4 regions of the Pseudomonas hefeiensis genome follow, and region 2 is predicted to be linked to each of the others. Evidence: predicted binding sites of a transcription regulator. Region 2 holds the regulator's gene; each other region holds the start of a gene.
The links. The regulator FliA, encoded in region 2, starts transcription of late flagellar genes. The targets are predictions, from matches to a motif close to CTAAAGTTTNNNNNNNNNNNGCCGNTAA.
Positions count from the first base shown of each region.

Region 1 (7,142 bases), 2.6 Mb from region 2:
TTTCCAAGAGTCATCTCGCCGAACACCTGTATGACGGTGAAACCGAGCGCGATTCCAATGTGCTGGAAGTCCATGTCAACCACCTGCGGCGCAAGCTGGGCCGCAGTGTGATCGAAACCCGTCGCGGCCAGGGTTACCTGTTCGGCGGGCAGGCGCTGTGAGATCCATCCAGCGGCGCCTGAGCCTTGGCCTGATCGGTGTGATGGTGGTGGTCGGCCTGGTCCTGGCGCAGACCAGCCTGTGGCTGTTCGAGCTGGGTTTGCAGCGGTATCTGGAGGCGGGGCTGCGCAACGACAGCGAGAACCTGCTGGTCGCCCTGGTGCGTGGCCCGCAAGGTTTGCAACTGGATGAGCGACGCTTGTCGCCGGCCTATCTGCGACCGTTTTCCGGGCATTATTTCCGCATTGATTTTGCCGATACGCATTGGCGCTCTCGCTCCCTGTGGGACCAGGAGTTGCCCCGTCTCGACCATCCGGGGCTGCACAGCAACCTGCAACTGGGGCCTGACGGTCAAAAACTGCTGGTACTGCGCACCGACTATCGGCGTCTGGGCCAGGCGATTTCCATCAGCGTGGCCCAAGACTACACGCCTGTGCGGGACAGCTTCCTGCGCATGCAGCAGATCGGTCTCGGCCTTGGGTTGGCGGGGCTACTGCTGATTCTGTTGTTGCAACGCATCACGGTGCACCGCGCCTTGCGCCCGCTGGACAAAGCCCGGGAGCAGATCGCCCAGTTGCAGCGCGGGCAACGTTCGCAACTCGATGAACAGGTGCCGCGGGAACTGGAACCGCTGGTGGCGCAGATCAACCATTTGCTGGCCCATACCGAAGACAGCCTTAAACGTTCGCGCAACGCCCTGGGCAACCTGGGTCACGCCCTGAAAACCCCGCTGGCGGTGCTGCAAAGCCTGGCTTCAAATGAAAAACTCGACCCTTACCCCGAGCTGCGCAAGCTGTTGCTTGAACAACTGGAGCAGGTCCGTCAGCGCCTGAACCGCGAACTCAACCGCGCCCGACTGTCCGGCGACGCCTTGCCCGGCGCCCATCTTGACTGCGACGCGGAACTGCCGGCGCTGCTGGCCACGCTGAATATGATCCATGGTGAGCACTTGCACCTGGCTTATGTCGCGCCGCCCGGCCTGCACCTGCCCTGGGATCGTGAAGACCTGCTGGAGCTGCTGGGCAACCTGCTGGATAACGCCTGCAAATGGGCCGACGCGCAAGTGCGCCTGACCGTGACCGAGACAGCCGAGGGGTTCAGCCTGGCGGTGGAGGATGATGGCCCAGGCATTCCCGCAGACCGCCGCGATCAGGTCTTCAGCCGGGGCACGCGGCTTGATGAACAGACCGACGGCCACGGTCTGGGGCTGGGCATCGTGCGGGACATCGTTGACACCTGGGGCGGGACGCTGGCGCTGGGCGACAGCGAGTGGGGCGGGCTGAAGGTCATGATCATATTGCCCAAACGCTGATCTCTCATTCGCTTGTAGCCCTGTGGGAGCGAGCCTGCTCGCGATAGCGCCGGTTCAGTCACATCAATACCGGCTGACAGATCGCTATCGCGAGCAGGCTCGCTCCCACAATGGTTTTGGGGCTGGACTCAAGATATCGGTGTCCCCCCGCTCCCACAGGTGGATCGGCTGCGGATATAAAACCCGCCGCATGACCCTTGCAGCTTCTCGCCGCTTCCTGCAAAGTCGCGACCTTTTTGTCCGGTGGCTCTCCATCGCTGTGCTTTGAGGTAATGATGATAAATGCAGTAATTGCCGCGGTTGGCGTGATGCTGGTGCTCAGTCTGTCCCGCGTGCATGTGGTGATCGCGCTGATTATCGGCGCTCTGGTGGGCGGCCTGACTGGCGGCCTGGGCATCGACGCCACGCTCAAGGCGTTCAATGCCGGCCTCGGGGGCGGGGCAACGGTGGCGTTGTCCTACGCTTTGCTTGGCGCTTTCGCCGTCGCGATTGCCAAGTCCGGCATGGCTCACGCCCTGGCCGACAAAGCCTTGGCCATGGTGGATCGCCAGGATGTCGCCGGTGGCTCGGCGGTCAAATGGGTCCTGATCGGTTTGCTGGGAACGGTAGCGGTCGCCTCCCAGAATATTCTGCCGATCCATATCGCCTTCATCCCGCTGTTGGTGCCGCCGCTTCTTTATGTGCTGACCAAGCTGCAGCTGGACCGTCGGTTGATCGCCTGCGTCATGACCTTTGGCTTGATCACGCCCTACATGTTCCTGCCGGTGGGCTTTGGCAATATCTTCCTCAACGAGATCCTGCTGGCCAATGTCGCCCGCAGCGGCGTGGACGTCAGTGGCATCAACATCACCCACGCCATGGGCATTCCGGCGCTGGGCATGGTGTTTGGCTTGATCATGGCGTTTTTCACGTATCGCAAAAAACGCGTCTACGACCTGAAAACAATCGCCAGGGCCGAACAGGTAACCGTACGCTATAACCCGTTGAGCCTGTTGGTGGCGGGGCTGGCGATCGCGGCGGCGTTTGCCATTCAGCTCCTGCTGGATTCGATGATCATCGGTGCCCTGGTCGGGTTCCTGATTTTCTCGGTATCGGGGGTGGTGCGCTGGCGCGAAACCGACGACCTGTTCACCGAAGGCATGAAGATGATGGCGATGATCGGTTTCATCATGATCGCCGCCTCGGGTTTTGCCGAAGTGATGAAGGCTACAGGTGAAGTCCAGAGCCTGGTGGTGGAAACCTCGGCGACTTGGATCGGCCATAACAAGGGCATCGGCGCACTGATGTTGCTGGTGGGCTTGCTGGTGACCATGGGTATCGGCTCGTCGTTCTCCACGGTGCCGATCCTGGCGACGATTTTCGTGCCGTTGTGCCTGCAACTGGGCTTCAGCCCACTGGCGATCGTCTGCATCGTCGGCACCGCCGGCGCCCTGGGCGATGCCGGCTCGCCCGCTTCGGACTCGACCCTGGGCCCGACCTCCGGCCTGAATATCGATGGCCAGCACCATCACATCTGGGACACCGTGGTTCCGACCTTCATCCATTACAACCTGCCGCTGCTGGTGTTTGGCTGGGTCGCGGCGATGGTGTTGTAACCCGGGACCGAGTCGCCTTCATCGCGAGCAGGCTCGCTCCCACATTGGATCTTCTGTGAACACGAAACCCGTGAACTCTTCTGATCCCTGTGGGAGCGAGCCTGCTCGCGATAGGGCCCCCCAATTCAGCACCTCTTTAGCTGACCACTCGCGCAAGCCCCTTCACCTTGTCCTACAGTTTTCCCGCGCCGTGCCGTTAACACAGTTAACCACGCCATAAAACCGATAAGAGTGAACAGTATGCGCCTGAGCCTGAAGGCTAAAGTTCTGTCCTTGGCAATACTGCCGGTATTGCTGTCCGCCGTTATCATCAGCCTGACCACGGCCTTCATTTTGAAGGAACAGGCCGGCAAAGAGGTCCAGCAAACCCGCGAACGCTTGCTCCGCGACGCCAAGGCCACGCTGCAGAATTACGTAGCGGTGGGGCTTACCGCCATCAAGCCGTTGTACGATGCGTCAGCACCCGGGGATAACGCCGCGCGGGCCGAGGCGATCAAGCTGCTGTCGAACGTCACCTACGGCAAGGACGGCTACTTCTTCGGTTACGACTCCGAAACTGTCCGTCTATTCAAGGCCAACAGCCCCGATGGTGTGGGCAAAAACTTCAAGGACAACCGCGATCCCAACGGTGTCTATGTCAACCGTGACCTGGTGAAAGTCGCCAAGGACGGGACCCACTATCTGGAGTACAGCTCGCCACTGCCAAACAGCAAAGAACTGGTGCCAAAGCTCGGCTACACCGACTACCTGCCCAAGTGGGACATGGCGGTCGGCAGCTCGGTCAACCTGGACGGCATTGAAGCTCAGGTAGCACTGGTTGAGGGCAAGGTTCAAGAACGTCTGCAAGGCGTTCTGCTGAGCATTGTGGGTATCGCTGTCGTGGTATTGCTGGTGATTGCGGTGGTGGGCATGTTGCTCGCCAATGCCATCCTGCGGCCGCTGCACCTGATGAAAGACAACCTCGATGACATCGCGGCGGGCGAGGGCGACCTGACCCGACGCCTGGCGATCACCAGCCAGGACGAGCTTGGCCAACTGGCCGGCTCGTTCAACCGATTTGTCGACAAGATTCACGGTTTGGTCCGGCAGATCACTGAAATGACTTCGCAGCTGACTGGGCTGGTGGCGCAGGTTTCCGAGCAGGCGCAGCGCTCCGAGCAGGCCATGGAGCGTCAGCGTCACGAAACCGACCAGGTCGCCACGGCGATCAACGAGATGTCTTCGGCCGCCCAGGAAGTGGCTCGCAGTGCCCAGGGTGCCGCCGTCGCGGCCCAGCAGACCGACGAAGAAGGTCAGTCCGCCAAGCGTGTGGTGGCCGGCAGCATCCAGCAGATTCATGCACTGGTGAACGATATTCGCAGCAGCGGCGTGTCCCTGGACAGCTTGCAACAGGACGTGGCTTCGATTGTCAGCGTACTGGGGGTGATTCGCTCGATCGCCGAGCAGACCAACCTGTTGGCGCTGAACGCCGCCATCGAGGCCGCTCGTGCCGGGGAAGCAGGACGCGGGTTTGCCGTGGTGGCTGATGAAGTGCGGGCCTTGGCCAGCCGGACTCAGCAAAGTACCCAGGAAATCCAGGGCATGATTGATCGCCTGCAATCGGGCACTCACGCGGCGGTGGAAGCGATGCGCCGCTCCAGCGAAGCGGGCGATGGCACGTCAGTGCAGGCCAACGAGGCGGGGGCGTCGCTGGACACCATGGCGCAGTTGATCGGCACCATCAACTCGATGAACGCCCAGATCGCCAGCGCTGCTGAAGAACAGACCGCCGTGGCCGAAGAAATCAACCGCAGCGTGCACCAGATCGCCGTGGCGGTGGACAGTGTCGCCGACGAAACTCAACTCGGTGCCCAGACCTCCCGCAGCCTCGCCGATCTGGGCCAGCGCCTGGGCAACCTGGTGGGGCAGTTCCGCATCTGAGTCGTGCAGCAGGAGCTGGCGAAGGCTGCGATCTTTCGTGCTCGATCCGGATATTTCGCCTGGGTAACCGGGCCCTATCGGGAAAGGAGGATCGCAGCCTTCGGCAGTTCCTGCCGCGGGTTGAAAAATTGTTAGTTTACGCACCCTGCACTCACCACAAAATCTCTGTGGGAGCGGGCTTGCTCGCGAATGCGGAGTGTCAGGAGCGAATATATTGGCTGACACACCGCATTCGCGAGCAAGCCCGCTCCCACATCCGTTCGGTGGCGTCTGTCTGATTTTTTGACGTGTCTAAGGTTCCCGAACATCGCGCATCAACAACCCGAACCGCAGATCCACTGCATCGGGAATCGGCACGTACACCACATGTCCGTCTCCCGGTGCCACGTCGATGCCCTGGCCTTTGACGTCCTGCAACTGATGCAGGTCGAAGTGAAAGTTGCCCTTGGGGGTCATCAATTCCATGTGATCGCCCAGGCCAAAGCGGTTCTTGACCCGGACTTCGGCCAGGCGCTCGCGCCGCTGGCCGGTCAATTCGCCGACGAACTGCTGGCGCTCCGACACCGAACTGCCGTTCTGATAGTTCTGGTACTCATCATGAACATGCCGCCGTAGAAAACCTTCGGTGTAGCCGCGCTGGGCCAGGGATTCGAGATCGGTCATCAGGCTGCGATCAAACTCCCGGCCGGCCACGGCATCGTCAATCGCCCGGCGATAGACCTGGGTGGTGCGTGCGCAATAAAAGTGCGACTTGGTCCGGCCTTCGATCTTCAGGGAATGCACGCCCATGCGGGCAAGCCGCTCCACGTGTTGCACGGCCCGCAGATCCTTGGCGTTCATGATGTAGGTGCCGTGCTCGTCCTCGAAGGCCGGCATCGATTCCTCGGGACGGTTCGCTTCCTGGAGCAGGAACACCTGGTCGGTGGGCGCGCCGAGGCCCAGGGTCGGTTCGGCTGGCCAGGTTTGCACGATATCGCCCACCGCGTTTTCCTGCGCCGGTTGCGCCGAATATTTCCAGCGACAGGCGTTGGTGCAACTGCCCTGGTTAGCGTCCCGCCGGTTCAGGTAGCCCGACAGCAGGCAACGGCCCGAATAAGCCATGCACAGCGCCCCATGGACGAACACCTCCAGTTCCATGGCCGGTACCTGCTCACGGATTTCGGCGATTTCCTCCAGGGACAGCTCCCGGGACAGGATGATGCGGCTCAGGCCCTGTTGTTGCCAGAACTCGACGCTTGCCCAGTTCACAGTGTTGGCCTGCACCGACAAATGAATCGGCATCTGCGGGAAATGTCGGCGCACCAGCATGATCAAGCCGGGGTCGGACATGATCAGCGCGTCCGGCGCCATGGCGATCACAGGTTCCAGGTCTTTGAGGAAGGTGCGCAGCTTGGCATTGTGGGGGGCAATGTTCACCACCACGTAGAAGCGCTTGCCCAGGGCCTGGGCCTCGCCAATGCCCAGGGCCAGGTTAGCGTGATCGAACTCGTTGTTACGCACACGCAGGCTGTAGCGCGGTTGGCCGGCGTACACCGCATCGGCGCCGTAGGCGAAGGCATAGCGCATGTTTTTCAGGGTGCCGGCGGGGGCGAGCAGTTCGGGGGCAACGAAGGGCATGGTGGCGTCGGATCGCAAAAAGCGGCGAGAGTACGCCACGACGCTCCGGGCGCAATTGATCTGGATCAACACAGGGAGCGAAGGTGAAGGCACTCCGGCGAATCCTGGCTGACTAACGTTTATCGCGCCAAGGATATGGAAAAGAAATGAACCGAAAGAGCCTGCAAAACAAGTCCCAGATACTGCTGTTGATCCTGGTTACCCTTGCATTCATCTGGATCCTGTTGCCGTTTTACGGCGCGGTATTCTGGGCAGTGATCCTGGGGATCGTCTTTGCGCCGATGCAGCGCCGCCTGCAGTTGAAGTTCGGCTGGCAGCGCAACCTTACTGCGCTGCTCACCTTGAGTATTTGTGTGGTGATCGCGATTTTGCCGGTGATCGTCATCAGTACGTTGCTGGTCCAGGAAGGGGCGGCGCTGTACAAGAGCCTGGAAAGCGGAGAGTTGGACATTGCCGATTATCTGGCCCGCTTCCGGGATGCCTTGCCGCCTTACTTCCAGAACCTGCTCGACCGTTTCGGGCTGGGTAACCTGAACGGG
Region 1 covers NZ_CP117449.1:2,026,049-2,033,190, forward strand. Annotated here, with positions in the region: gene PSH57_RS08865 (response regulator transcription factor) at 1-161, shown strand, start outside; gene PSH57_RS08870 (ATP-binding protein) at 158-1,471, shown strand; gene PSH57_RS08875 (Na+/H+ antiporter family protein) at 1,750-3,066, shown strand; gene PSH57_RS08880 (methyl-accepting chemotaxis protein) at 3,307-4,986, shown strand; gene trhP (prephenate-dependent tRNA uridine(34) hydroxylase TrhP) at 5,278-6,603, opposite strand; gene PSH57_RS08890 (AI-2E family transporter) at 6,750-7,142, shown strand, end outside.
Region 1: a site for FliA is predicted at 3,239-3,266, ahead of PSH57_RS08880 (methyl-accepting chemotaxis protein). Genes of this name have one in related genera too.

Region 2 (7,142 bases):
GACCGCGTCCAGCGCTTCGAGCACCACGTCCATCAATTCCGAGTCAACGCGACGCTCACCCTTGCGCAGGATGTCGAACACGTTCTCGGCAATATGACAGCACTCCACCAGCTCATTGAGCTGGAGGAAGCCGGCGCCTCCTTTTACAGTGTGGAAACCGCGAAAAATTGCATTGAGCAGATCCGCATCATCTGGTCGGCTTTCCAGCTCGACCAATTGCTCGGACAGTTGCTCTAGAATCTCGCCGGCCTCAACCAGGAAATCCTGAAGGATCTCTTCATCGGCGCCGAAGCTCATTAATGGCTGCTCCTAAAACAGGGCTAAAACTCAGAATCCAAGGCTGGACAGCAAATCGTCCACATCGTCCTGACCGGACATAACGTCTTCTCTTTTATCGGCATGAATTTGCGGACCTTCACCCTGAGAGAGATGTTTTTGTGGATCTTTTTCCGCAAGCATCGCTTCACGGTCGTGTTCGATGCCTGCAAAGCGGTCGACCTGGCTGGCCATCAACACCAGTTTGAGCAGATTGCTTTCCACTTCGGTGACCAGTTGGGTCACCCGTTTGATCACCTGGCCGGTCAGGTCTTGATAGTCCTGAGCCAGCAGAATGTCGTTGAGGTTGCTCGCCACGGCGCGGTTCTCGGTGCTACTGCGCGTCAGGAAACCGTCGACCCGACGGGCCAGCTCCCGAAACTCTTCAGCACCGACTTCGCGCCGCATGAAACGGCCCCAGTCGGTGCTCAAGGCCTGGGCTTCATCACTCAGGCCATTGACCAGCGGCGTTGCGCTCTCCACCAGGTCCATGGTGCGGTTGGCCGCGGCCTCGGTCAGCTTGACCACATAACCCAGACGCTCGGTCGCGTCGGTGATCTGCGAGACCTCCTCGGCCTGCGGCATATTCGGATCGATCTGAAAATTGACAATCGCGCTGTGCAGTTCACGCGTGAGCTTGCCCACTTCCTGATACAGACCGCGGTCACGGGTCTGGTTGAGCTCATGGATCATTTGAACCGCATCGCCAAAGCGGCCTTTTTCAAGGCTGTCGACCAGTTCGCGGGCATGTTTTTTCAGGGTCGATTCAAAGTCGCCCATTGAAGATTCGTTATCCATAGCTCCCCCGTGGCGCCGTTAACCGATGCGTTCGAAGATTTTTTCGATCTTCTCTTTCAACGCCTGGGCCGTGAAGGGTTTGACCACGTAGCCGTTCACACCGGCCTGGGCCGCTTCGATGATCTGCTCGCGCTTGGCTTCGGCAGTGACCATCAGCACCGGAAGGTGCTTGAGTTTTTCGTCGGCGCGCACATGGCGCAGCAAGTCGATACCGGTCATGCCGGGCATGTTCCAGTCAGTCACCAGAAAGTCGATGCTTCCGCTGTTGAGAACCGGAATGGCAGTGGTGCCATCGTCGGCCTCGACAGTGTTGGTGAACCCAAGGTCACGCAACAGGTTTTTTATGATCCGCCGCATCGTTGAGAAGTCATCAACGATGAGGATTTTCATGTTCTTGTCCAATTCGACCTCCAAGCAGTCTTAAACGCGCCCAGCACCTGAACGCGCCATTTCAATCAATCCGGCACAACACTCGACAACGGTCTGGAGCACAACGGATGGAGACTGGCGCAGCGCAAGCCATGCCAATCCCGTTCGCAGTGTCCCCACACTGCCTGTCAGCGCGCTCGCCACTCCCCCAAACGCCCCCGCAAACGGGCCGCGCACTGGCTGTGTAACTGGCTGACCCGCGATTCGCTGACCCCCAGGACCTCACCGATTTCCTTGAGGTTCAGCTCTTCGTCGTAGTACAGCGCCAAGACCAGTCGCTCACGCTCCGGCAAATTGGCAATCGCATCCGCCAGCGCGCTCTGGAAACGCTCATCTTCCAGATCACGCGATGGCTCCATGTGAGCACTCGCGCCATCCTCGTGCAGCCCTTCGTGTTCGCCGTCCTGCAACAGGTCGTCGAAACTGAACAGGCGGCTGCCCAAGGTATCGTTCAAAATCCCGTAATAATCATCGAGACTCAATTGGAGTTCGGCCGCAACCTCGTGATCTTTAGCGTCACGCCCGGTTTTAGCTTCAATGGCGCGAATTGCGTCACTGACCATGCGGGTATTGCGATGCACCGAACGCGGCGCCCAATCACCCTTGCGGACTTCATCGAGCATCGCCCCGCGAATGCGGATACCTGCATAGGTCTCGAAACTGGCGCCCTTGCTCGCGTCGTATTTGTTCGACACTTCGAGCAGGCCGATCATGCCCGCCTGGATCAGGTCTTCGACCTGGACACTGGCCGGCAAACGCGCCAGCAAGTGATAGGCGATACGCTTGACCAAAGGCGCGTAACGCTCGATCAGTTCGTATTGGGCGTCCCGTGCCGATTTCTTGTAGAGATGGTTGTAACCGCTGGCTGTCATAACACGGGCCCTGCTGTTTGTTGCACGAGACGCTCGACGAAAAACTCCAGATGCCCGCGCGGGTTGGCCGGCAGCGGCCAGGTATCGACCTTCTGGGCGATTGCCTTGAACGCCAGCGCGCATTTGGAACGTGGAAAGGCTTCATAAACGGCACGTTGCTTCTGGACAGCCTTGCGTACGCTTTCGTCGTAGGGCACAGCGCCGACGTATTGTAGGGCGACATCCAGGAAGCGATCCGTGACCTTCGTCAACTTGGCGAACAGGTTGCGTCCTTCCTGGGGGCTCTGGGCCATGTTGGCCAGGACGCGGAAGCGGTTCATGCCGTAGTCGCGATTCAATAGCTTGATCAGGGCATAGGCGTCGGTGATGGACGTCGGTTCGTCGCAAACCACCAGGAGCACTTCCTGGGCAGCGCGTACGAAACTGACGACCGAATCACCGATACCGGCTGCGGTGTCGATCACCAGCACATCAAGGTTGTCACCGATGTCGCTGAAGGCCTGGATCAGGCCGGCGTGCTGGGCCGGGGTCAGGTGAACCATGCTCTGGGTACCGGACGCCGCGGGCACGATGCGGATTCCGCCCGGCCCCTGCAGCAGCACGTCGCGCAGTTCGCAGCGGCCCTCTATCACGTCCGCCAGCGTGCGCTTGGGTGTGAGCCCCAGCAGCACATCGACGTTCGCCAGGCCCAGGTCGGCGTCCAGCAGCATGACCCGTCGGCCAAGCTCTGCCAGAGCCAGGGACAAGTTCACTGACACGTTAGTCTTGCCGACGCCACCTTTGCCGCCGGTCACCGCGATCACCTGTACGGGATGCATGCTGCCCATGTTCGTTCTTTACCTTGTCTTACTTAGACGGAGGCCACATTACTGGCTGCGCGCTCGCATGAAGGAACAATGCATGGCAGACCATCGATGTAGGTACAAAAAATATTCATGATTACCTCAGCCGACCTGCTTGGTCGGGCTGTGGTAGATGTCAGCGAACATATCAGCCATGGCTTCTTCGCTGGGTTCTTCCTGCATTTGCACACTCACGGCACGACTGACCAGTTGATGACGGCGCGGCAGATGCAAATCATCCGGGATCCGCGGCCCGTCGGTCAGGTAGGCCACCGGTAAATCATGACCGATGGCCAGGCTCAACACCTCGCCCAGGCTTGCCGTTTCATCCAGCTTAGTCAGGATGCAGCCGGCCAGCCCGCAGCGTTTGTAGCTGTGGTATGCGGCGGTTAGAACCTGTTTCTGGCTGGTGGTTGCCAACACGAGATAATTTTTTGACCGGATACCGCGCCCGGCCAGGCTTTCGAGCTGCATGCGCAGGGCCGGATCGCTGGCTTGCAGGCCGGCGGTATCAATCAGTACGACGCGCTTGCGCAGCAGTGGTTCCAGCGCCTGGGCCAGGGACTTGGCCCGGATCCACATGGGTCACCGACACATTGAGGATCCGACCCAGGGTCTTGAGTTGTTCCTGGGCACCGATACGGAAGCTGTCCATGCTCACCAGGGCGATGCTCTGAGCGCCGTACTTGAGTACATAACGCGCTGCGAGCTTGGCCAGGGTGGTGGTCTTGCCCATGCCGGCCGGGCCGACCATGGCAATGACTCCACCTTCTTCGAGGGGCTCGACTTCCGGTGTGGCGATCATCCGCGCCAGGTGCGCCAGCAACATGCGCCAGGCCTGGCGAGGTTCTTCGATATCGTTGATCAGCGCCAGCAGGTCGCGGGACAACGGGCCGGACAGACCGATGCGTTGCAGGCGACGCCACAGGGTTAGCCTGGGCCGGACGGTTGCCTTGCAACTGGTTCCAGGCCAGGGAGCCGAGCTGAACTTCCATCAGTTCACGCAGGCTGTTGAGTTCGAAGCGCATTGAGTCCAAGGCACGCGGGTCGACGCCACCGCCTGACGCTACCTGGGTCGGTGCCGGACGACGCGGCTCGGCCTTGGCCTGCTCGACCAGCGGCTCGGCAGCGGTCAACGGCAGTCCGGCGGTCAGTGGCTGGCCGGCGAACAATTGACGATTGGTGCCCGCGCTGGCTTCGCCGTCGCTGCTGCGCAAGCTCAATTCGGCCTGGGCACTGGCGATGCGCGACTGGGTCTTGCGCAGCTCATCCTCAAGTTCCATGTTGGGAACACGTGGGGCCAGCGCCGACAATTTGTAATCCAGAGCCGCCGTCAGCTCGACACCGCCGGCGATCCGGCGGTTGCCGATGATGGCTGCTTCAGCACCCAGCTCGTCACGAACCAGCTTCATGGCCTGACGCATATCGGCGGCGAAAAAACGCTTCACTTGCATAAACCACTACCTCAGCCGTTGGGCCCTACTGTCGCAACGATGGTCACTTGCTTGTTGTCCGGTATTTCCTGGTACGCCAGCACATGCAGCCCCGGGACCGCGAGGCGCCCGAATCGCGAAAGCATCGCGCGAATCGGACCGGCCACCAGCAGGATCACCGGTTGGCCTTGCATCTCCTGCCGCTGGGCTGCATCGATCAACGAACGCTGCAGCTTCTCGGCCATGCTTGGCTCCAGCAGAACGCCCTCTTCCGAGCCTTGTCCTGCCTTCTGCAGACTATTGAGCAATATCTGTTCCAACCTTGGCTCCAGCGTGATCACAGGCAGCTCGGACTCAGTACCTACAATGCTTTGGACGATTGCGCGGGATACGCCAACCCGCACCGCAGCGACCAGAGCGGCGGTATCTTGACTCTTAGAAGCGTTGTTGGCGATAGCCTCGGCAATGCTGCGAATGTCGCGCACCGGCACCTGCTCGGCCAACAGCGCCTGCAACACCTTGAGCAATTGCGACAACGAAACCACGCCGGGCACCAACTCTTCGGCCAGTTTGGGCGAGCCTTTGGCCAGTACTTGCAGCAATTGCTGGACTTCTTCGTGGCCGATCAGCTCGCTGGAGTGCTTGTACAGAATCTGGTTCAAGTGGGTGGCGACCACGGTACTGGCATCCACCACGGTATAGCCGAGGGACTGAGCCTGGGCCCGCTGGCTGATTTCGATCCATACCGCTTCCAGGCCAAAAGCCGGATCCTTGGCGGTAATGCCGCTGAGCGAACCGTAGACCTGCCCCGGGTTGATCGCCAGCTCACGGTCCGGGTAGATCTCGGCTTCGGCCAGAATCACGCCCATCAGCGTCAAGCGATAGGCACTTGGCGCCAGATCGAGGTTGTCACGAATATGTACGGTGGGCATCAGAAAGCCCAGATCCTGGGACAGCTTCTTACGCACACCCTTGATCCGGGCGAGCAATTGCCCCCCCTGATTGCGATCCACCAAGGGGATCAGGCGGTAGCCGACTTCCAGGCCGATCATGTCAATGGGCGTCACGTCGTCCCAGCCCAACTCCTTGGTTTCCATGGCGCGAGCCGGCGATGGCAGCAGTTCCTGCTGGCGCTTGACCTCCTGCAGGGCCTGAACCTTTTGCACGTTCTGCTTCTTCCAGAACAGGTAGGCAGCACCCGCCGCCAGGGCGGCCATGCTCAGAAACGAGAAATGGGGCATCCCGGGGACCAGGCCCATCACGGCCATCAGTCCGGCTGCAACGGCCAACGCTTTGGGCGAAGCAAACATCTGCCGGCCGATTTGCTTGCCCATGTCTTCGGAGCCGGACGCACGGGTCACCATGATCGCGGCGGCTGTGGATAACAACAGTGATGGCAATTGCGCCACCAAACCGTCACCAATGGTTAACAGCGCGTAAACCTTGCCGGACTCGCCGAAGCTCATGCCGTGCTGAAAGATACCGACAGCCATGCCACCGATCAGGTTGATAAAGAGAATCAGCAGACCGGCGATGGCGTCGCCGCGCACGAATTTGCTGGCACCGTCCATGGAGCCATAGAACTCGGCTTCCTGGGCGACTTCCAGGCGACGGGCCTTGGCCTGGCCCTGGTCGATCAGGCCGGCGTTGAGGTCAGCGTCGATTGCCATTTGCTTGCCGGGCATTGCATCGAGGGTGAAACGCGCGCTCACCTCGGAAATCCGCCCGGCGCCCTTGGTCACCACGACAAAGTTGATGATCATCAAAATGGCGAAGACGACGATACCTACCACGTAGTTTCCGCCAATCACCACCTCACCGAAGGCCTGGATCACCTTACCGGCAGCGGCGTGGCCTTCATGCCCGTGGATCATCACTACCCGGGTGGACGCCACGTTCAGCGCCAGACGCATCAGCGTCGCCACCAGCAGAATGGTCGGGAACACCGCAAAATCCAGTGGCCGCAATGCATACACACACACCAGCAGTACAACGATGGACAAAGCAATGTTGAACGTGAAGAACACGTCCAGCAGAAACGGTGGCACCGGCAGCATCATCATGGCGAGCATGACCAGCAACAACAACGGCACGCCCAGATTACCCCGGCTGAGGTCGGCTACGTTGTTGCGCGCGGTGCTGAGTAACTGAGAGCGATCCACCAATAATCCCCGTTCCTGTGAAGCAAACTTTTGACGCCCGAAACGGGCGCAGACGGGGTATTGCAAGAAGCCTTCCAACTTTTGCCAGAGGCTGAAATAGAGGTGCTAACCAGGGCGCTGAATGCAATCCAGTGGGGGCAGGCTCGCCCCCACAGTTTTTCCGAGTCGTGCGTAGGCGCTGTATTCCCCCCAAAAAACTGTGGGAGCAAAGCTTGCTCGCGATAGCGGTGGGTCAGCTTGCCGGGATGCTGAATGTGTCGCCGTCATCGCGAGCAGGCTCGCTCCCACAGT
Region 2 covers NZ_CP117449.1:4,633,444-4,640,585, forward strand. Annotated here, with positions in the region: gene PSH57_RS20750 (chemotaxis protein CheA) at 1-297, opposite strand, end outside; gene PSH57_RS20755 (protein phosphatase CheZ) at 328-1,113, opposite strand; gene PSH57_RS20760 (chemotaxis response regulator CheY) at 1,132-1,503, opposite strand; gene fliA (RNA polymerase sigma factor FliA) at 1,671-2,414, opposite strand; gene fleN (flagellar synthesis regulator FleN) at 2,411-3,241, opposite strand; partial or broken gene flhF (flagellar biosynthesis protein FlhF) at 3,359-4,710, opposite strand; gene flhA (flagellar biosynthesis protein FlhA) at 4,722-6,851, opposite strand.

Region 3 (7,142 bases), 2.5 Mb from region 2:
CAGAGCTCGATGGGGGTGTCGGGGTGGTTGCCCCATTCGCCCCAGGAACCGGCATAGCCTTTGACTCGCGGATAACCGAGCGCCTTGGCCACCAGATAGGTGAAGCCAGAGCGGTGGTGGGTCTGGCAGTGGGTGATGATTTCTTTATCAGGCGTGATGCCCAATTGTTCGAGGATCTGCGGCATGTCGCTGCGGATGCGCAGGTTGCGCGCCTGATCCATGCCGGCGGTCCACTCGAAGTTGATCGCGCCGGGAATATGCCCGCCTCTGGCCGCTACGACTTTCTCGCCGGAATATTCCAGCGGTCCGCGTGCGTCCCAGATCGCCAGGTCAGCGGCACCGAGGCGGCTTTGCAGGTATTCGCGGGTGGCGGTGGGTTCATCGTGCAGGGTCAGGCTCACCGGGCCTGCGCCGGGCGCCGGCACTTCAGTGGAGACCGGCAGGCCTTCGTCCAGCCACGACAGCAAGCCGCCGTCGAGGTAGTGGTAGTTCGAATGGCCGATCACATCCAGCAGCCAGATAAAACGTCCGGCCCAGCCGCCACCTTCATCGTCATAGACCACGTAGACCGCGTCCGGGTTATGCCCGAGTTCACCGAACAGTGCCTCAAGATCGGCCTTTGCCGGCAACAGGCCCGGCGCCGGGGGCTGGCCCAGTTGGGTGCGCTTGGGGTCGACAAAACGTGCGCGGGGGATGTGCCCGGTGCTATAGCGGGCTGCGCTGGTCAGGTCCACCAGGATCAGTTCGCGGGCGTCGAGGCGCGAGAGCAGGTCGCTCGGCTCGATCACCAGCGGCAAGCCAGAGAAGTCAGGCATGTGAGGTCTCCAGAGGCGCAAAGGGAAAGGATTGTATCAAGATCAGCGGCCGCGGTTGGTAAAGCTGTGCAGGGCTCGTTCGATGCATTGCACGGTTTTGCCGAAGGCCTGCACCGTCACGTCCGAGAACGGCCCGCCGCCCTGGTCCACCGCCACCAGCATGATCACCCGGCCGTTGCAGGTCAGTGAGCGAAGCAGCAGGTGTTCGCCGCGGAACAGGCTGCGTAGTCCCGGCGGCAGCAATGCCGAAAACTGGGCGTTGTTGTCCGGGTTCAGGCGAACTTGGGCCTGTTGGGCCTGCAACCGTTGCAACACCTTGCTTTGGCTGATGGAAAAACTCATGGCCGCCGCTTCTTTGGGCAGGCCGGCGATCTGATGCACGCGCAGGCTGGTCTGGCTGCGGTCGGCCATCAGAATCATCACCCTGCGCATGCCGCATGCCACCAGTGCGTCCCGTGCCGATGTGGTCAGATGCATGGCGTTGCTGAACGGGCTCGGTTCTACCAGCAGTTCGGCGCATTGCTTGCGCCACTGGGTCAGGTCTTCGGCGCTGGGCGGGGCGGCTGGCAGCAGCCCCGGGTGGACGCGCCGGCTGCCCCGGGGCCAGATCAACGCCACGGCCGGATGCCAGAGGTCTGGCATGGTGTTATGACGGGCGCTGTTGACGGCTTGCTGGTGCAATTGCTGCTGGACGTCATCCATGGACATTTGCAGATACAAACTAGTGAGATATTGCCAGCGGGTACTGTGAGGGCCATCCCACGCCTGTTGTGCTGAAAGGGCCAGGCCGTTGGCCAGCAGCACTGTGTTGGCCGGCTGATTGAGCCAGCGCCGCAGGGTCGGGTCATCGTCCAGGCGATTGCGCTGGCGCAGCGGGTGTTCGCTATCGCGGGCTATACGCAGCACTTGCACCAGTTCGCGACGTTCGTTGAGCAGCAGGCGGTAGCCCTGCGCCACCCAGATCGGCAGGCGCCAGGTCTCCACCAGTGCCAGGCAGATTTTCAGCAGGCCGACGCCGAACAACTCGCGCTCCACCTTGCTCGCAGACTGGCCTTTGTGGACAACCCGCAACTCCCACTCTCCCAGCAATCCTGGATGAGTCAGGGCCAGCGGCCAGAGCGGTGACAGAAACAACAGGCTGCCCCAGTGGATGTCTTGCCACAGCCGCGCCAGGCGGCTGGCAAAGAAGCCATTGGCCTGTTGCGTTGCATGCTGGCTGATCAATTGCAGCTGGCGCAGGGCGATGGGTATCTGCTGCTCGGGCAACGAGGGCAGGCGCGCGAGCAATTCTTCGGTGCGCTTGAGGCCGAGGCGGTTGATGGCCACTTCGAGGTTTTCTGCCGGTTCCGCAAAGTTGCCATGGGTGTGATGGTTGGCTTCACGGATGACGCTCAGCGCCAGGGCAGGGCTGTCCTGGATCAGCTCGGCAATGTCACGCAGTGAGCGGTTGCTGTCGGCAATGGCTTTGCAGACCAGGTCATGACTGGCCTGGGGTACTGGCAGATGGACGCCCTCGAGCAGCTTTACCCAGCCTTCGAGCGTGGTCGGTCGTGGAGTTGGAACCTTCGTTTCGTTAGCCATGGCTGGACGCGATCATCATAGGGAGTATCTACGCCCGGAACGGGGCAAATTGGCTTTTCGCCTGAACTGACTATAGTCTGGCGCAGTTTTGCCGATAAGTAGAAGAAGAGATTTTTCAGCTTCCGAATATGACCTTGAACCCGACTTAAATAAGTACTTTCTATCTATGGCTAAAATTATCGGCATCATTGTCGTGTTCGCGAGCGTTCTGGGCGGATACGTGCTTTCCCATGGCAAGATTGCCGCCCTGGTCCAGCCCTTTGAGGTTCTGATCATCGGCGGTGCGGCCCTTGGCGCATTTTTGCAGGCCAACCCCGGCTACATGACGATGCACGTGCTCAAGAAGTCCTTGAGCATGTTCGGCTCGCGTTTCAGCCACACCTTCTACCTTGAGGTGCTGGGGCTGATCTACGAGATCCTCAACAAGAGCCGCCGCGAAGGCATGATGGCGATCGAAGGGGATATCGAAGACGCGGCGTCCAGCCCGATCTTCGCCAAGTACCCCACGGTGCTCAAGGACGATCGCATGACGGCGTTCGTCTGTGACTACCTGCGCATCATGTCGTCCGGCAACATGGCTCCCCATGAGCTCGAAGGCCTGTTCGACATGGAACTGTACAGCCTCAAGGAAGACCTGGAGCACCCGTCTCACGCGGTCAACGGCATTGCCGACGGCATGCCGGGTTTCGGTATCGTTGCGGCGGTATTGGGCATCGTGGTGACCATGGCCTCCCTGGGTGAAGGCGACCAGGCATCTATCGGTCTGCACGTAGGGGCGGCACTGGTAGGTACCTTCTTCGGTATTCTCGCCGCGTATGGCTTCTTCGGCCCGTTGGCCCATTCCCTGGCCCACGACGCCAAGGAAGAACTCAATGTCTACGAAGCCATCAAGGCTTCGCTCGTAGCCTCGGCTTCGGGCATGCCGCCATCGCTGGCTGTGGAGTTCGGTCGCAAGGTTCTGTACCCGGCGCACCGTCCAAGCTTCGCCGAGTTAGAACAAGCGGTTCGCGGTCGCTAAGATGGAAAATAACCAGCCGATCATTATCAAGCGCGTCAAGCGCATAGCCGGTGGGCATCACGGGGGCGCCTGGAAAATCGCCTTCGCCGACTTCGCGACGGCGATGATGGCGTTCTTCCTGGTGCTGTGGCTGCTATCTACCGCCACCCCGGAGCAGAAAATCGCCATTGCCGGTTACTTCAAGGATCCGGTGGGTTTTTCCGAAAGCGGCACGCCCTACATTATCGACCTCGGCGGTTCGCCGACCCTGGCGCCGGAAAATACCCTCAACCCTGAAGTCGAGTCCCAGCCCCAGCCTGACAAGGTCAAGGTGGACGCCGATCAGGCCGAAGGCATGGCCGAGGAGGTTGAGCGCGAGCGTCTGGAGTTGTTGCTGCAAGAGTTGCAGAACAAAGTCGAAGAGAACCCTGAACTGCAGAAGTTCAAGGACCAGATCCTGTTCGAAATCACGCCCAACGGCTTGCGCATCCAGATCATGGACGCCGAGAACCGTCCGATGTTCGACTCTGGCAGCGCGCGCCTGAAACCATACTTCGAAGATATTCTGCTGGCCATGGCCGACACCATCAAAGCGGTGCCGAACAAGATCAGTATCAGTGGTCATACCGATGCCAAGCCCTTCATCGGCAAAGGCGATTTCGGTAACTGGGAGCTTTCCGCCAATCGTGCCAACGCGGCGCGTCGGGCCTTGGTGGCCGGCAGCTATCCGGACGAGCAGGTGGCGCGGGTGGTCGGTTATGCCTCCTCGGCGCTGTTCGACCGCAAAGACCCGTTCAACCCGGTCAACCGGCGTATCGACATCGTGGTGTTGACCAAAAAGGCCCAGAAAGCCATTGAAGGTTCGCAAACCGATGACCCGGCGCCGGACCCGGCCCAAGGCGAGGGCGCGCCAGGTGAAGTGCCGGCAATGCCAGGTGCGGCGGCTGATCCGAACGCATTGCCGGCGGACCAGCAGCCTGTTCCGGCCCATGAGGTGCGCGAGCGTCTGAACCTGTTCGATGATCTCGCGCCGAAACCGGCGGAGCCGCCTGCGCAGTGACCTGACTGGCGAGCGCAAACCTGTGGCGAGGGGATTTATCCCCGTTGGGCTGCGAAGCAGCCCCTCTTTTTTTCATCTGATATTCGGGGTTGAATAAAAAGGGGGGGCGCTTCGCGCCCCAGCGGGGATAAATCTCCTCGCCACAACTGTGTCCGGCTTGCCTTCCTTTCAGATCAGTAACTGCTTTCCGGCAAGCTGGCGATGATCGAGCGGTAGCTGTTCATCCGTTGCTGTTGCACACGACCGTCTTCCAGCGCCTTGAGCAGGGCGCAACCGGGTTCGCGGTCGTGCTTGCAGTCGCGGAAGCGGCAGGTGCCGATCAGGTCGTTGAACTCGATGAACCCCGCTTCCACATCGGCTCGGCTGACATGGCCCAGGCCAAATTCGCGGATGCCCGGCGAGTCGATCAGTTCACCGCCGCCGGGGAAGTGGAACAACCGCGCAGTGGTGGTGGTGTGAGTGCCCTGGCCGGACAGCTCGGACAACGGCCCGACGCGCGTCTCGACTTCCGGCAGCAGGCTGTTGACCAGCGACGACTTGCCGACACCAGACTGGCCGACGAATACGCTGATGCGCCCGTCCAGTTGTTCCTGCAATTTCTCCATGCCGTCGCCGTGGTGGGCCGAAACTTCCAGCACCGGGTAGCCCAATTGCCGATAGACCGAGAGCAAGGCGTTCAGCGCCGGGGCGTTGTGCTCGTCGATCAGGTCGAATTTGTTGAGCAGCAACAGTGGGCGGATGCCGGCGTGTTCGGCTGCCACCAGATAACGGTCGATCAGGTTGGCGTGGGGCTCGGGCAGCGGGGCGAAGACGATGACGATCATGTCGACGTTGGCCGCTACCGGCTTGAGCTGGCCTCGGCTGTCCGGGCGGCACAGCTCGGTGTGGCGCGGCAGTTGTGCCACGATCACGCCGATGCCTTGGTTGCCGGCACGCCAGACCACCTGGTCGCCGGTGACCAGGGCCGGCAGGTTGGCTCGCAGATGGCAGCGGAATACCTGGCCGGCCAATTCGCCTTCACGGGCCTCGACCTCGACCTGTACCCCGAAGTGCGCGATCACCAGACCTGTCTGTTCCGGGCCGAGGTCGCCGCCCTCAAGCGCTTGTACCGCGCTGGATTCGCGTTTGGCGGCGCGGGCGGCGCGCTCGCCCTGGATCTTTTCGATGCGCCAGTTTTGACGACGATTGAGTTGGCGTTTGGCCATGGGTGTTCCGTATGAAGAATGCAGCGATTAGGTAAAACGGCCGCGAGTTTAGCACGCCCAGGGGCCCGCCTCGGGTTTGAACGAAAAGTCGCCGAGCGGCGATCAGGCAAGGCGAAAACAGGCGAGGAAGCGGCGTTGATGAGCATTCCGAGCCTGTTTTCAACGCAGCCTGATCGTCGCGCAGGCACTTTTCGTTCAAAGCCTAAGCTAAACTGCGCAGCTACGCCGAGGAGCTCCCCCATGCAAAACCCGCAGAACCTGATCTGGATCGACCTGGAAATGACCGGTCTGAACCCGGACACCGATGTCATCATCGAAATGGCCACTATCGTCACCGACAGTGACCTCAACACCCTGGCCGAAGGCCCTGTGATCGCGATCCATCACAGCGACGAAATCCTGGCCGGTATGGACGAATGGAACACCCGCCAGCACGGCGGCTCCGGGCTGACCCAGCGGGTGCGCGAGAGCAAAATCAGCATGGCTGAGGCCGAAGCCCAGACCATCGCCTTTCTGGAGCAGTGGGTGCCAAAGGGCAAATCACCGATCTGCGGCAACAGCATCTGCCAGGATCGGCGCTTCCTCTATACCCACATGAAATCCCTGGAAAGCTACTTCCACTACCGCAACCTGGACGTCTCCACCCTCAAGGAGCTGGCCGCCCGCTGGGCTCCAGAGGTGCGTGACAGCTTCCAGAAGGGCGGCAGCCACCTGGCCCTGGACGACATCCGCGAGTCCATCGCCGAGTTGCAGCATTACCGCAAGCATTTCATCAAGTTCTGATTGAAGCACACGGCGCTCTTGTGGCGAGCGGGGTGTGGGAGCAAGGCTTGTGGGAGCAAAGCTTGCTCGCGAAACAGGCGCCTCGGTCTCTGAAAGACCGCAGCGCCATCATCGCGGGCAAGCCTTGCGCCCACAACTCTCCTCGCCACTGGGATTGTGTTGGACATGTCGGAGCCGCCCTCTTTTGGTGCCTGCCCAAACTGGCTAGACTGCGCGCCTTCCTGCAAGGACCGCCATCATGTTGCTGATGCTTTATCTGATCGCCATCACCGCTGAAGCGATGACCGGTGCCTTGTCTGCCGGGCGTCGTGGCATGGACTGGTTTGGCGTGGTGCTGATCGCCTGCGTCACCGCGTTGGGGGGTGGCTCGGTGCGCGATGTGCTGCTCGGTCATTACCCGCTCACCTGGGTCAAGCACCCGGAATACCTGGTGCTGACCACCGCGGCGGCGATGCTGACGGTGATCCTGGCGCGCTGGATGCGCCATTTGCGCTCGTTGTTCCTGGTGCTCGATGCCGTGGGCTTGGTGGCGTTCACCCTGATCGGCTGCATGACCGCCCTGGAAATGGGCCACGGCATGTTGGTGGCTTCGGTCAGCGGTGTGATTACCGGCGTTTTCGGTGGCATCTTGCGGGACATTTTCTGCAACGACATCCCGCTGATCTTCCGCCGCGAGCTCTATGCCAGCGTCTCGTTTGCCG
Region 3 covers NZ_CP117449.1:646,989-654,130, forward strand. Annotated here, with positions in the region: gene rhdA (thiosulfate sulfurtransferase) at 1-815, opposite strand, end outside; gene PSH57_RS02745 (HDOD domain-containing protein) at 858-2,396, opposite strand; gene motA (flagellar motor stator protein MotA) at 2,563-3,414, shown strand; gene motB (flagellar motor protein MotB) at 3,416-4,453, shown strand; gene rsgA (small ribosomal subunit biogenesis GTPase RsgA) at 4,627-5,658, opposite strand; gene orn (oligoribonuclease) at 5,899-6,441, shown strand; gene PSH57_RS02770 (trimeric intracellular cation channel family protein) at 6,677-7,142, shown strand, end outside.
Region 3: a site for FliA is predicted at 2,467-2,494, ahead of motA (flagellar motor stator protein MotA). Genes of this name have one in related genera too.

Region 4 (7,142 bases), 1.5 Mb from region 2:
TTCATCGCCTTCCTCTGCATCGGCCTGCCGATTGCCGTGTTGCCGGGCTATGTCCACGAGCAGTTGGGCTTCAGTGCCGTGGTGGCCGGGTTGACCATCGGCTCCCAGTATCTGGCGACGCTGCTCAGTCGACCCATGGCCGGGCGGCTATCGGACAGTATCGGCACCAAGCGGGCGATCGTTTATGGACTGTACGGGATCGTCCTCAGTGGTTTGCTGACGTTGCTCTCGACGCTGCTGCAAAGCTTTCCACTGCTGAGCCTGTTGATCCTGATCGCCGGCCGGTTGCTGCTCGGCGTGGCCCAGGGCCTGATTGGCGTGGGGACCATCAGTTGGTGCATGGGCCAGGTGGGTGTCGAACACACGGCCCGCTCGATTTCATGGAACGGCATCGCCTCTTATGGGGCCATTGCCATCGGCGCGCCACTGGGGGTGGTGATGGTCGGGGAACTGGGCTTTGTCAGCCTGGGTATCGCCTTGTCGCTGCTGGCCGGTGCGGCCCTGCTGCTGATCCGCAAAAAGCCTTCGGTGCCGGTCATTCGCGGCGAACGCCTGCCTTTTTGGGCGGTATTCGGGCGTATAGCACCGTACGGAACGAGCCTGTGTCTGGCTTCGATCGGCTACGGTACGCTCACCACGTTCATCACGTTGTTTTATGTCAGTCGCGGCTGGACAGGTGCGGCCTGGTGCCTGACGGTGTTTGGCGTCTGTTTCATCCTGTCGCGATTGTTGTTCATTTCCAGCATCGCCCGTTTCGGAGGCTTCAGGACGGCCATTGCCTGCATGTGCATCGAAACCTTGGGGTTGGTGTTGCTTTGGCTGGCGCCCTCCACCGCCTTCGCCTTGATCGGCGCGGGGCTGGCCGGTTTCGGGCTGTCGCTGGTGTATCCGGCGCTGGGCGTGGAGGCCATCAAGCAGGTGCCTAATACCAGTCGTGGCGCAGGACTGAGTGCCTACGCGGTGTTCTTCGACCTGGCGCTGGCGATTGCCGGGCCCTTGATGGGCGCGGTGGCGTTGAATCTGGGTTATTCCTCGATCTTTTTCTGTGCGGCACTGCTGTCGATCATCGGACTGGGGCTGACTTTACTGCTGCGCCATCGTACCGAAAAAGCCGATTATTGATCGACCTTGCGCAAACCAACCAGGCCGGTTCGCCCAGGCCTGGTATTTTTTGCGCGGTCTTTACGCTGCGGCGAATTGCTCGCTGATCTGCAGCTTGGCTTCGCTCATGGCTTTGGTGCGCATCTCGTCACCGTAAGCCAGGCCCTCGGCGCGAACGAACTCAATGTCGGTGATACCGAGGAAACCGAACATTACCTTCAGATACTCCTCATGCGCCACGCCGCTTGGCTGGCCGGCATGCAGGCCGCCTGAGGTGGAAACGATCACCAGTTTCTTGCCACCACACAGGCCTTCTGGGCCAGCTTCGGTGTAGCGGAAGGTTTGCCCGGCCACAGCGATACGGTCGATCCAGGCCTTGAGCTGGGTCGGAATGGTGAAGTTGTACATCGGCGCGGCGATAACCACCGCGTCCGCGGCCAGGAATTCGGCCATGGTCGAGGCACTGAGGTCAGTCTCGTGCTTCTGAGCGGCGTCGCGCAGTTCAGCGCTGGTACCGGCGGCGATCAGGGTCTGGGCGGAAAAGTGGCTGATGGCATCGGCCGCCAGGTCGCGGTAGGTCACCATGACGTCCGCTTCGGCCGCTTTCCAGGCCTCAACCACGTCATGGCTCAATTGGCGGGACGCGGAATTGTCGCCCAGGATGCTCGAATCAATGTGCAACAGTTTCATGTATGTGCTCTCCAAGTGAGGATCGCGACCAAGCGATCAATTGAGAACAATCCTATCGATGAAGCCAATAGTCGATAAGTCAGTATTAATGCGATAGTTCGTTCCACTGACAGGACAATAGAGCTCGATATGCAAGACCTCAATGATCTGTACTACTTCGCCAAAGTCGTCGAAGCCGGTGGTTTCGCCGCAGCCGGGCGCCTGCTGGGTATTCCCAAATCTCGGCTGTCACGGCGTATCGCTGAACTGGAAGAGCGCCTCGGCGCGCGACTGCTGCAACGTACCACCCGCCAGTTGAAGCTCACGGCCGTTGGCGAGCGTTATCTGCGTCATTGCCAAGCCATGCTGCTGGAAGCCGAGATGGCCGATGAAGCCGTGGCGAGCATGTCCACTGAGCCGCGCGGGCGCCTGCGGGTTTCCAGTCCAGTGGGCTTGGCTCACCAGATGCTGGGAGGGGTGATCGCCAGTTTCCTGGAAAAATTCCCTCAAGTGCAGCTGGACATGATGCTGGTCAATCGGCGAGTGGACCTGGTGAGCGAAGGGATTGACGTGGCATTGCGCGTGCGCGACCTGGGGGACGAAGACCCGTTGCTGATGACACGACGGCTGCGCCAGGCGCGACTGCTCATGGTCGCCAGCCCGGCGTTTGTCGAAGGGCGGCAGATCAACACCCCGGAGGATCTCAAGAAGCTGCCGATACTCGGGGCGCTGGACGCCGACCGCCTGGTACACCTGCGTCTGCTCAAGGCCAACGCAGAGCCCGTCGAACTGGCCCTGGAAGCCCGGCTGGGCATCGACGACTTCATTGTGCGCCGCGCCTGCGTCCTCGCCGGCCTGGGCTTTACCTTGTTGCCGAGCATGTATTGCGAGGAGGAACTGCAGGACGGCACACTGCTGGAGTTATTGCCCGAGTGGTCGCTGCCGGACGGCTGGCTGCAGGCAGTCTACCCGCATCGGCGCGGCATGCTGCCAGCGGTGCGCGCGTGGATCGACCACTTGGTAGAAGCATTCGATGGCTGTGGGGATAGGAAAATATGAGCTTGAGCGAAGAGGATGTCGCGCGGTTTTGCCTGGGGCTGCCTGGCGCCAGGGAGGATTATAAATGGGGCGGTGTGCGGGTGTTTTCCATTGCCGGCAACAAGATGTTCGCCTTGCAGAACCTGCGGGGCGAGTCACTGGCGTTCAAGGTCGACAAGGACCTGTTCCTGGGGCATTGCGACCGCCCCGGGATTCACCCGGCGCCCTACCTGGCGCGGGCCCAGTGGGTCATTATGCAGACGCCCTACCCGCTGGGTGCCGATGAACTGCGTGGCCTGCTGCAGCGTTCCCACCAATTGGTGGTGAGCAAGCTGCCCAAGCGCACCCAGGTGGGTTTGCTGTTGTCGTGAAGTTCAGAACAGCATCAGCAGAGAACTGCCCAGGAATAACTGGTCGATCCAGAACACCTGGTGCAGCAACACGATGAACCAGAACACCACCTGAAAAGACACCTTGCGGGTCTTGTGGCGAAACACTTGCTGGGCCAGCAGCGCCCCGGGCCAGCCACCGGCCAGTTCCACGGCATGCAATACGTTTTCCGGGGTGCGCCAGGCATCAGTGCGGGCCTTGCGCTTATCGCTCCAGTACAACAAAAACGCCACCATGCTGACGAGGCCATAGGCCGTCAGGGGCACCCAGGACACCGCGCGCAACCCGAGCAACAGCGAGCCAAACAACGGCAAGGCGCACACCAGCGCAAATACCACGAGTTTGAGCCGCAAGCTTTGCACTGCGCTGCCTGGCTCACGGCCTGGGCGACTCATGGCTGGGCCGCCGTCCAGTCCACCCAACCGAACTGCCAGGTTGCCAGGATCAACAGGCCGAAAGCGATCCGGTACCAGGCGAATACTGCATAGCTGTGGCTGGCGATGAACAGCAACAAGCCCCGGACCGCGATCATGGCGAAAATGAAAGCCGTGACGAAACCGATGGCGAACACTGGAAAATCCGCAGGCACGAACAGATCGCGATACTTATACCCCGAGTAGACCGCCGCGCCGACCATTGTGGGCATCGCCAGGAAAAACGAAAACTCGGTCGCGGTCTTGCGCGACAGCCCGAACAGCAAGCCGCCGATGATGGTCGAGCCCGAGCGGGAGGTGCCGGGAATCATCGCAAGGCACTGGGCGAAGCCGACTTTCAGTGCATCTTTCCAGGTGATGTCGTCTACCGTTTCGGCGTGCACCTTATGCTCGCGCTTCTCGGCCCAGAGCATCACGAAACCGCCCAGCACCAAGGCCATCGCCACCGTGATCGGGTTGAACAGGTATTCGTGGATCAAGTCAGCAAACAGCACACCCAATACCACGGCAGGCATGAAGGCAATCAGCAGGTTGGCGGTAAACCGGCGAGCGCCAGGCTGGGTGGGCAAACCCAGCACCACGTCGAAGATTTTGCGCCGGAACTCCCAGACCACGGCCAGGATCGCGCCAAGCTGGATAATGATGTTGAACGCCATCGCCCGCTCACCGCCGAACTCAAGCAAGTCCGCGACAATAATCTGGTGCCCCGTGCTGGAGATTGGCAGGAACTCCGTCAAGCCTTCTACCACGCCAAGAATCAGTGCCTGAAAGGCGGTCCACAAATCCATTCATCCCCCAAAAGACTATGCTTGCGCACGTCTCATCAAAATTTAAGCGTTATGCAGGTGTAAACAGCAGGCGCACGGTGACTGCGATTTCTCAAGAAAACCCATGAAAAAATCAGGACAGGCTCAGGTTTTGCGCTGCGGGGCCGAAATCCTATCAGAGAACCTCTTATAACGCTGCCGCGTTATGGCTCCAGGTCGGTCAGGAACACCTGCCGGACGCACAAGCTCAGGCGGTCGTTGATGACAAGAATAAAAACGGAGTGACAGCGTATGAATAGTTTGCGCAGTGTGTCGATCAGCCGACGCTTGTGGCTCATCCTGGTCGTGTCCATCGTGATGTTGTTCACGTTAGGCGCGTTCATGCTTAAGCAGATCCACACCGACCTGTATCAGGCCAAGGTGCAGAAAACCCAGCATGTGGTCCAGACTGCCAGCGGTGTGCTGAGCTATTACCATGGTCTGGAAACGGCTGGCACCCTGACTCGCGAGGCCGCGCAGAAGCAGGCCCTTAGCGCGGTGCGCGGCTTGCGCTATGACCAGAGTGATTACTTCTGGATCAATGACCTGACCCCCGTGATGGTCATGCACCCGACCAACCCGAAACTCGAAGGCCAGAACCTCTCGGCGATTCGCGACCCGAATGGTTTTGCGCTATTCAACGAGATGGTCGCCATCGCCAAGGCCAAGGGCGCCGGCATGGTGGATTATCTCTGGCCGAAACCGGGCGCTGATGCGCCGGTGGCGAAAACCTCCTACGTCACACTGTTCGAGCCTTGGGGCTGGATCATCGGTTCGGGCGTGTACGTAGATGACGTGCAGGCCGAATTCCGGTCCCAAGTGATTAAGGCTTCACTGATCGGCCTGGCGATCACCCTGCTCATGGGCCTGCTCCTGACCCTGATCGTGCGCAGCATCGTTCGGCCGTTGCAGGAAACGGTCAATGCCATGGCCAACATCGCCAGTGGTGAAAGCGACCTGACCCGCACCCTCGACACCCATGGCCAGGACGAAGTGACGCAACTGGCCCGGCACTTCAATGCATTTACCGCCAAACTGCGCGAAGTGGTCAGCCAATTGCAGGACTCGGCCAGTGCCTTGGGGCAATCGTCCAACGAACTGGGTAACGACGCGGCCCAGGCTCAGGAACGCAGCCAGCAGCAATCGCAACAGATGGAACTGGTGGCCACTGCGATCAACGAAGTGACCTACGGCGTGCAAGACGTCGCCAAGAACGCCGAACACGCCGCCAGCGAAATGCGCGACGCCGAATCCCAGGCCCAGCAGGGCCAGATCAATATCGACGGCAGCTTGCAGCAGATTGACCGACTGTCCCAGACCATCGACCAGGCCGTGGAAGTGATCCGCACCCTGGCCAGCGAAAGTACCCAGATCGGCAGCGTGCTGGAGGTGATTCGCTCCATTGCCGAGCAAACCAACCTGCTGGCCCTCAACGCCGCGATCGAAGCTGCCCGCGCCGGCGAACAAGGCCGAGGCTTTGCCGTGGTGGCCGATGAAGTACGGTTGCTGGCCCAGCGCACGCAGAAGTCCACCGCCGAGATCCAGGCGATGATCGAACGCTTACAGAACCATTCCGAAGCGGCGGTGAAAGTCATCGGCGACAGCAGCCGTGCTTCGCAATTGACCATCGAGCAAGCCGGGCTGGCAGGTGCCAGCCTCAACGCCATCGGCCAGGCGCTGCGTAATCTCAACAGCTTGAACGCCTCCATCGCCAGCGCCACGCTGCAACAGGCCCATGTGGTGGAAGATATCAATCAGAACGTGACCCAGGCCGCCGGCCTCTCCCACAGCACCGCCCTGGCTGCCGAACAGTCGAGCCTGGCGAGTACCCGCCTGAAGTCGCTGAGTGAGCAGTTGAACGGGTTGCTGAGGCAGTTCAGGGTCTAGTGCATCTCGATACGCAAGTGCCGATTGAAGTTGGACAGGTTGTTGTAACCCACCTCAAAACAGATATCGGTCACCGGGCCCTGACCTCACCACATGAGCTGATAATTCGCGTTTTTTTGCCCTTAAATCGACGGAAATGGACTTATTCGCCTGAAAGTTGATCCCACTACTTGAGGATTGTCCCAAACGGTACCCAACGGTGCCGTTGCGAGGGATTTCAAGAGAGCGTGAATACCGTTGCCCCAGCCGGGCAAAAATTGCGCATCATAGGCGCCGTCCGCTCAAGGGAGATTTACATGCGTGCCATTTCATCCGTCATGCGTCTTATCGGGCTGTCGCTGGGACTGGCCTTCGCCACCAGTGTCCTGGCCACCGAAGAGACGCAACTGGTCGAGTCCATCAACCTTTACCGCAGCCAGTCGCAAAGCTGCGCGGATCAGGCCTCTCTGGAGCTGCCGCCGCTGGCCATGGACTCGCGACTGATCCTTTCGGCCAACGGCATTGGCGACCTGCAGCAGGCGTTGGCGCGCACGGCCTACCCGATGGTCAACGTACAGGCCATCAGCCTGTCCGGGCCGCGGGACGCGCAAGCCGCGATGAAGGCGGTGCAGGAGAGTTTCTGCCGGGTGGTGCTGGACCCGCAGTTCGTCGACATCGGTGTCAGTCGGCTGGATCGCGAATGGCGAATCGTGTTGGCGCGTCCGCTGTTGTCGGCGCGTCTGGGGGACTGGCAAGCCGAAGGTCAGAAGCTACTGAAGCTGATCAACAGTGCTCGTGCCCAGCCGCGCCGTTGTGGCACCGAAGCCTACGCGGCGAC
Region 4 covers NZ_CP117449.1:3,164,742-3,171,883, reverse strand. Annotated here, with positions in the region: gene PSH57_RS14010 (MFS transporter) at 1-1,122, shown strand, start outside; gene PSH57_RS14005 (FMN-dependent NADH-azoreductase) at 1,183-1,791, opposite strand; gene PSH57_RS14000 (LysR substrate-binding domain-containing protein) at 1,921-2,829, shown strand; gene PSH57_RS13995 (MmcQ/YjbR family DNA-binding protein) at 2,826-3,179, shown strand; gene PSH57_RS13990 (DUF1294 domain-containing protein) at 3,183-3,593, opposite strand; gene PSH57_RS13985 (undecaprenyl-diphosphate phosphatase) at 3,590-4,420, opposite strand; gene PSH57_RS13980 (methyl-accepting chemotaxis protein) at 4,691-6,325, shown strand; gene PSH57_RS13975 (CAP domain-containing protein) at 6,622-7,142, shown strand, end outside.
Region 4: a site for FliA is predicted at 4,543-4,570, ahead of PSH57_RS13980 (methyl-accepting chemotaxis protein). Genes of this name have one in related genera too.